DNA from 2 places in the Psychrobacillus sp. NPDC058041 genome. Region 2 is predicted to be linked to the other one. Evidence: riboswitches for the same ligand, from Rfam matches in the RefSeq annotation. Region 2 holds a riboswitch; the other holds the start of a gene.

Region 1 (4,439 bases), on a different contig from region 2:
CATTAATAACAGTCGATCACAGTAAATAGAAGCAAGATTTATGTCATGAAATACGCTAACAATTGTAATTCCTTTTTCGATTGCCTGTGTTTTAATTGTATCAAGCAATTGCTTTTGGTGTGCTATATCCAGGTGATTTGTAGGTTCATCCAATAATAAAATAGGTGCTTGTTGCGCAAGTGCTTGGGCAACAAATACACGTTGTTGTTCTCCCCCAGATAACATGTCTAAAAGTTGATGTTCGTATTTCTCCATTGCTGTTAATTTCATTGCCTCCACAACGGCGGCTTCATCTTCTTTGGACCATGAAGAAAACCAACCACTTTGATGAGGATATCGTCCAAGTGAGACCGTATCTCTCACTGTATGTGAAAATGCATGACTATGTAATTGTGGGAGGACCGCCATTTTTCTAGCTAACTCCTTGGAAGAGTAGGCTGTTAAAGATTTACCATCAATGTAAACTTCTCCTGACTCCTTTGGTTGAATTCCGCTCATCATCTTCAATAAAGTGGATTTCCCGCTTCCGTTTGGACCTAAAATTCCAAGCATCTCTCCCTTTCCTACTTCAAAGGAGACGTTTTTAACGATTAATTTTTGATCGTAACCACCAGATAATCCTTCAATTTTCAACATTTTAAACGCCTCCTTTTCTTCGTTGTCTAAAGAAAATAAATGCAAAAACAGGTGCCCCAATAAAAGCTGTTATAACGCCAATCGGAAGCTCTGTTGGGGAAATAATTGTACGTGACACTAAATCACATACGATGAGCAGTGCCGCTCCGTTGAGAAAACTTAGTGGTAATACATGTCGATTATCCGAACCAAATAAAAGCCTTGTCATATGCGGAACAACTAGACCTACAAATCCAATCGTTCCAGAAACCGCCACGGCTGTTCCCGTTAACATAGATCCGCCTATTAATATCATCATTTTTCGTTTTTTCACATTTACTCCCAAATACCTCGCTCGTTCTTCCCCAAATAGCATCGCATTTAACTCTCTTCTATTCAGCCATAATAAAAATGAGCCAATGATGATAAAAGGTAATGCCATTTGAACAAAACTCCAACCACGCATCGATACACTTCCAAGAAGCCAGCCAATAATTTGGCGTAACTCTTCTCCGGTAAGTGCAATCATTAGAGAAATTACTGAGCCTAGAAAAGAACTGAAAATGATTCCTGTTAAAATAATGGTTTCCATTTTCATTGCTCGATCAACTAGTTTGGCGAATGAAATAACAAGGAGCATCGTAACTAGTGCGCCTATCATACTAAAAATTGGTAACGTATATATACCTAAAAAAGGCACCGAAATACCGAAAAAGAGCGTAGCCACGGCGCCTACTGAGGCACCGGACGACACTCCTAACGTATAAGGATCGGCAAGCGGATTTTTAAATAACGCTTGAAAAGCAGCACCTGCAATTGCTAGTGATGCACCAACTAGCCCTGCAAGTACAACCCTTGGCATGCGAATTTTCCAAACTATATTGGTAGCAATTTCGTCTGCTCCCGTATCCCATAATGTGCTGATCGGTACCTTTACGGATCCGACCGATACACCTAGCCAAATCGCTACGATTAAAGTAGCAATAGACAAGATGTAGCCGATCATGGCTTTACTCACTAAACGCCTCTGGATAGATTGCTTTCGCTACTTCTTCTAGTCCATCCGCAAGACGAGGACCTGTACGACTTGTTAAGTTTTCATCCACTTGCACAACTTCATTATTTTTCACTGCATTAATCGTATCAAATCCAGGACGAGCTTTAACACTATCAACAATTCCGTCTACATAACTATACATTACTAGGATTACATCTGGATTACGGCTAACAATTTCTTCTGGCTCGATTTTAAACCAACCTTCTTGGTCTGCCGCAATATTTTCCGCATTCACCATATTTAAAATTTCTTGCATGAAAGTTCCTTTACCAGGAGTGTAAATATCCGGAACATCTGATGTTTCGACGAAAACTGTTTTCTTCGTTTTTACTTTTGCTATTTTTTCTTTCACTTCTTCTACTTTTACTTTCATACCTTCTACAATTTTTTGTGCTTCGGCTAATTTTCCAGTTGCACGACCGATTTGTTCAATTGTTGTATATGTTTCATTGAAGTCTGCTGCATTTTTCACAACAAACACTTTCACACCTGCATCACGAAGTTGTTGTAGACCAGCATCACCTGAACCTAACATTGACTCATGTGCAAATACGATATCTGGATTCATCGACACAATTTTTTCCACATTAAATTCAATACCACCGATTTTCTCTTTTTCAAGCGCTTCTGCAGGATAGTCGTCATAATCGTTTACCCCAACAATTTCATCATTCAATCCAAGTGCAAATAATATTTCAGTATTACTTGGCATCATAGAAACAATTGTTTCTGGAGCTTTTTCTAAAGTGATCTCGTTGCCAACTGCATCTGTAATTGTTAGTGGGAAAGTTGCTTCTTTTACAGCCGTTTCTTGTTGTGTATTATCTTTATTATCTACTGGTGTTGCTTCTTTTGCCCCACATCCAACTAGCAATAATACTGCTAATGCGGATGCCATCCATAATTGCCACATCTTCTTCATCTGTCATTCCTCCATTTTTGTGCAAATAAAAATCTCTCGTCCAATGAACGAGAGATAAAATAGGTATAAATCTGCTAGTTTATGTATATAACAAGCTGACTTACACGAACCTATCCTCGTAGGTACAAAAGTGTAACACATAAAGGCAGGTTTTCTGACTCGTGATAGAGTACTATCACATACAGTGGCGGGACCGCGCTGGGTTTGAACCAGCTTCCCTTTTAACTCACTAGTAAACTAGCAAGCACCTTTATGTTCAAAATATTCATGATGCATCGTTTTCATTATACCTTAAATCGATTTGTTGTCGACATCGATTTTTGAAGAACGGGCTGGGAGTGTGAAGATATCGTTTTCCAACTAACGTGTTCATTTTTCCAATTTAATGCTATTTCACATAAGAAAAGTGCAGGTGCCCTTTAAGAGCATCTTGTCTTCACCGATTCCTAAGTGCTTTGGACGAAACATCCACTACACTATTACCTTTGAAATTATGTAGCTGGAAGTGACGCTGTCACTTCCAGCTACACTTTTTTCGGTAATCTTGTGGTAGATATTTGTCCGTCGCCCTCTTAGAACTTGTGAAGACATGATGCGTTTGGTTTGGATAATTAGAGAAAAAATACTTTCTTACTCTTTTTTGAAAGAATAAAATAATACCGGGGATTTCCGTTTCAGGTGGACGCGTTCCGCGGGGTGAGCGATGAGCTATCACCGCCGCTACGCGTTCGTTGTGATAGCTCATCTGTCTCACTCATCCCGCTGGAGTCGCCACCTTTCACTACAATCCACGAAGTGAGTAGTACCTAACAAGAAGTTTTAGAACAGTTTATCGCTAAGAAGATAGAATTAGTTAAATTAAACGCAGTAATCATACCATCCAGTAATTAGGATTGTTTTCCTCTTAAGGCGGACGCTTGCAAGTTAGGCAAGCATCAAGCCGCCGCTTCCTCTGCTCCTGAACAAACTCGTCGACTCACGAAATCCTTTAATAGCAAGTAGCACAGAGATAATCGGTGGCACTAACAAATTTAGTAGCATCCGATAATGAAGCGCAGTGCTTCCGAAATGGTATCTTCGGAAGCTTTTATAATATTATGAACACTAGTTTCACAGGACAATTATCCATATACTTTCTCATCTCGCAAAAAAAACACTCCGACCGAGGTCGAAGTGTTTCGTTTCATAATTACATTTTTTCTGGAGCAGCTACTCCTATTAAACGAAGTGCATTTGCGATTGTTTGGCGTGCTGATGTTACAAGTGCAAGACGTGCTTCTGATAAAGGGATGTTTTCCGCATTTAGTACTTTATCTGCATTATAAAAACTGTGGAAAGTTGCAGCTAGTTCTTGGATATACGTTGCAACACGGTGAGGTGCACGAAGTTTTGCAGCATCCGCTACAACTTGTGGGAAGTCACCGATTTTTTTCAATAGGTCTAATTCTTTTTCACTTTGCAATAAATCAAGTGAATCTGTAGAAGCCTTCATCTCTTGAGTTTCTGCTGAACGTAAAATGGAGCAAATACGTGCATGTGCATATTGTGCATAATACACTGGGTTTTCATTTGATTGAGAAACAGCTAAGTCTAGATCGAAATCCATATGCGAATCACCTGAACGCATGCCGAAGAAATAACGAACTGCATCCAGTCCAACTTCTTCCACAAGCTCACGCATTGTAACTGCTTTCCCTGTACGTTTACTCATTTTCATTTTTTCGCCGTCTTTATACAGCTGAACCATTTGAATAACAGATACTTCAAGTTTTTCACGCTCATATCCAAGCGCTTCAATTGCAGCCTTCATACGTGGAATATACCCGTGGTGATCTGCTCCCCAAA
Region 2 (4,439 bases):
GATCTTATTGGATGATAATTATGGAATACGGGCTAATTCTTTTTCCTATAGCCACTTTAATAACGTGGATTTTCCCAAGTGAGTTAAAAATGATAGGTTGGATTGTTTTTATCTTACTGACGCTTATTTTCATAAAAGGAACGTATAATGCTTATACGCCAGTAGTCCGTGAACTTTCAATTAGAATGGCTAAACGGGATTCAAATCTTACCCTATTAAAAGTAGTCGTAGCATCTGATTTTCATCTTGGTTTATTATCCAATAAAACACATTTAAAAAGATTTGTGAAAAAAGCAAACGAAGAACAACCAGATTTAATATTACTAGTAGGCGATTTAGTGGATGATGATCCAATTTGGTTTGTTAAAAATGGCATGTCCGAAGTGATGAAGCAACTGACTTCAACGTATGGTGTATATGGGGTACTCGGAAATCATGAATACTATGGCAAAAAAATTCCACTTTTAGTGGAGGAGATGGAAGCATCTAATGTCCGCATGTTATTAGATGAAACTATTTTAGTGGAAGATTCGTTTTATTTAACGGGTAGGGAAGACTTGACGAATAAAGAAAGAAAACAGCTTTCCGAATTAGTACCAAACCAACGTGACCTTCCTTGGTTTGTGATGGATCATACGCCATCAAATTTGCTTATTCCTGAAAAAGAAGGAGTAGATTTTCACGTGTCTGGTCATACGCATAGAGGACAAATGTGGCCAAATCATTTATTCACAAGGAAGTTATTCGAGCTGGATTATGGCTATAAACAAAAAGGGAGCCTGCACGCCATCGTCTCATCTGGATTTGGATTTTGGGGTCCTCCAATTCGTTTAGGTAGTCAATCGGAACTATGGTCTGTTCATATTAACCTAGAGGACGTGAAAGTATAATGGAAGCATGGATTTCGGACTGGCTCAGTCAGTTTGGTTATCTAGGCGTATTTTTGTTAATACTAATAGAAAATATTTTTCCACCAATTCCTTCAGAAGTTATTTTAACGCTAGGTGGATTTATGACGACAACTACAACAATGACCAGGTTAGGGATTGTTATTGCTTCAACTGCTGGTTCTGTTGGTGGAGCAGCTATTTTATATTGGATTGGATCACTATTAGATGTAAATCGTTTGGAGAAAATTGTGCAGAAGTATGGTAAGCTTTTACGACTAACGACTAAAGATATTCGAAAAGCAAATAAGTGGTTTGAAAAATATGGTGTTTGGACCGTGTTTTTCGGGAGATTAGTTCCACTTGTTAGAAGTCTAATTTCGATTCCTGCAGGGATGTCGAAAATGAGCTTTAGCTTATTTCTTTTATTTACAACATTAGGGACTCTAATCTGGAATACGGTGCTAGTTTCGGTGGGAGCAACAGTTGGAGAAAATTGGAATGAAATTGTAGCGTATATGGATATTTACTCCAATTTAGTGTATATTATTTTAGCGATAGTTGGTATTATATTTTTAGTTTGGTATTTCAAAAAACGTGACTAAGGAGATCTTATGGAATTTTTAGAGTTAATAAAGGCATTAATATTAGGGTTTGTAGAAGGTATGACAGAATTTGCTCCTGTTTCTTCCACGGGTCATATGATTATTGTGGATGATATGTGGCTCAAAACAGAGACTTTTTTAGGGATGTATTCAGCAAATACATTTAAAATTGTCGTACAGCTAGGATCAATTTTAGCTGTAGTAGTGGTTATGTGGAAAAGACTGTTTAGTTTAGTAGGACTATATAAAATAGAAACTGAGCAGTCGAGTAAGCAATTCAATTTGTTACATGTGATTGTAGGAATGCTTCCTGCAGTTGTTTTAGGATTTGCTTTTAAAAATTTTATTGATGATTATTTATTTCACGTAGAATACGTAATTATTAGTCTTGTGGCCGGAGCTATTTTAATGATAGTTGCGGATAAGTTTGGACCGAAAAAACCATCCATTGTTAGTTTGGATCAGATTTCTTATGGCCAAGCATTTAAAGTGGGTTTAGTACAGTGTCTTTCTTTATGGCCAGGGTTCTCTCGATCAGGAGCTACCATTTCCGGTGGTGTACTATTCGGGATGAGTCATAAAACAGCGGCAGATTTTACATTCATTATGGCAGTTCCTATTATGGCTGGAGCAAGCTTAGTTTCTGTATTGAAAAACTGGGAACAAATTAATATGGATGATATTGGGTTTTATATAGTAGGATTTATTAGTGCATTTGTATTCGCCCTTATCTCCATCAAGTTTTTCTTAAAATTGGTATCGCGAATCAAATTAGTACCATTTGCGATTTATCGTATCGTGTTGGCGGTAGTGCTGGCGATCATCGTATATATGTAAAAAAGAGTGGGCAGGCATTTTTTATGTCTGCCTTTTGTATGTAGACTTTGTTCCTATGTACAACACTAAACACAATATGTTAGATTGTATTAGTACATAAAACACAATATATAGTATGTGAACGATGAATTGGTACCTTTATGGTTTAAAAGGGAATTCGGTAAAAGCCGAAGCTGTCCCCGCAACTGTAAGTGTGGACAACTGTTGAAATAACCACTTCGAGCAATCGAGGGAAGGTCGACAGAAGGATGAAACACGAGCCAGTAGACCTGCCTCTTCATCGGTGAAGCAACACTTTCTTCGGGGGTTGAGAGGTGGGGGCGATAGACTCTCTTTCAGCCGATAGATAGGTCTTGTTGTTTCCTACTTTTTAATATGAGCGATGACTCAGCCGAAGAGGCTTGGGGCATCGCTTTTTTGTTTTTTTTTCAGGTGCGTGCACCACATAACTCAGGTCGAGTATCACATAGTCAAGTGTGAGCGCCACATAACCCAGTGCGAATACCACATAAATAGTATTGAGCACCACATAACCAAGCCCAAGCACCACATTCATAAAAAGGAGGAGTTTATATGACAATAATTTCAAATACAACAAAACAAGAGGTATTACATAATCTAATTAAAGAATTTGGAGAGGATAATATTGCTCCACTTATCAAATCGCATGAAAGATGGATGAAAAAGTTCCCAGAGGGCGCTACTTCTGCTTGGTCCAAGTCGATGTCACTTGAAGCATTAAGCTTTTTAGATGAGCAAGAAACTTATTGGACATTTGTTGCAGCTCGTATTCATTTAGCTGATGTATATGAAAAGGTAGCAGTACATAGAAAAACAACACCAGACGCAGTTTACAGTAAGTTTGCAAGTAATGTACAAGCATTAGTTGCAAAAGGTCTGTATGACAAACGTATTAAAGAATCATATTCTTTGGAGGAGCTACAACAATTAGCGGAAATAATTGAGCCAGAACGAGATTTTTTATTCACATATATTGGATTAAAAACATTACTCGATCGTTATGTTGCAAAAGACTTCGATAAATCGATTGTAGAACTTCCTCAAGAACGTTGGCTAATCATTGCAATGACACTTATGAAGGACGAGAAAGAAAATCGTCTTGCTAAAATTAAGGAATCTTACTGGGCGATGAGTAATTTGTATATGACAGTAGCAACCCCTACACTCTCAAATGCAGGGAAGCCTCATGGACAATTGTCTAGTTGTTTCATAGACACAGTAGATGACAGTCTTCAAGGAATTTATGATAGTAATACAGACGTAGCGACATTATCAAAATTTGGTGGTGGCATCGGTGTGTATATGGGGAAAGTTCGAAGTCGTGGATCTTCTATCCGAGGATTCGTTGGGGCTTCGAGTGGTGTACTTCCTTGGATTAAACAACTAAATAACACAGCAGTAAGCGTGGATCAATTAGGTCAGCGTCAGGGGGCAATCGCTGTTTATCTAGATGTTTGGCATAAAGATATTTTCACTTTCCTAGATTTACGTTTGAATAACGGAGATGAACGACTTCGTGCGCATGATATTTTTACAGGTGTATGCTTACCGGATTTATTTATGGAAAAAGTGAGCGCACGGGAAGAATGGCATTTATTTGATCCACATGAAGTTCGTCAATTAAAAGGCTATTCACTTGAGGATTTTTATGATGAAAAACGTGGAGAAGGCTCCTTCCGAGAAAAATATGAGGAATGCGTGTATGATAGCCGATTATCTCGTGAAACCGTTCCTGCAATTGACTTGATGAAACGAATTATGCGTTCTCAACTAGAAACGGGTGTGCCGTATATGTTTTACCGCGACGAAGTCAATCGTAGTAATCCAAACAAGCATGCTGGCATGGTGTATAGCAGTAATTTATGTACCGAAATATTTCAAAATCAAAGTGCCACTTCATTTGAATCAATTCAATTAGAAGATGATGTAATTGTGACGAAACGTAAAGCGGGGGATTTTGTTGTTTGTAACTTGTCATCTATTAATCTAGGACGAGCAGTTCCTGAGGATGTATTGGAGCGCTTAATTAAAATACAAGTGCGCATGCTCGATAATGTGATTGATTTGAACATGATTCCTATTCCACAAG

The links. A riboswitch is a leader RNA that binds a small molecule or an ion and turns the genes downstream of it on or off. The one in region 2 is predicted to bind cobalamin.
Region 1: linked by a shared signal. The riboswitch ahead of ACFVR1_RS06405 (ABC transporter substrate-binding protein) and the one ahead of ACFVR1_RS10060 (ribonucleoside-diphosphate reductase subunit alpha) in region 2 are both predicted to bind cobalamin.

What each region holds. Positions count from the first base shown of each region.
Region 1 is NZ_JBHVRO010000003.1:259,250-263,688, reverse strand. Features, by position in the region: gene ACFVR1_RS06415 (adenosylcobinamide amidohydrolase) at 1-636, opposite strand, end outside; gene ACFVR1_RS06410 (FecCD family ABC transporter permease) at 638-1,621, opposite strand; gene ACFVR1_RS06405 (ABC transporter substrate-binding protein) at 1,626-2,594, opposite strand; cobalamin riboswitch at 2,722-2,861, opposite strand; gene argS (arginine--tRNA ligase) at 3,784-4,439, opposite strand, start outside.
Region 2 is NZ_JBHVRO010000005.1:177,443-181,881, reverse strand. Features, by position in the region: gene ACFVR1_RS10075 (metallophosphoesterase) at 1-890, shown strand, start outside; gene ACFVR1_RS10070 (DedA family protein) at 890-1,492, shown strand; gene ACFVR1_RS10065 (undecaprenyl-diphosphate phosphatase) at 1,502-2,329, shown strand; cobalamin riboswitch at 2,443-2,620, shown strand; gene ACFVR1_RS10060 (ribonucleoside-diphosphate reductase subunit alpha) at 2,903-4,439, shown strand, end outside.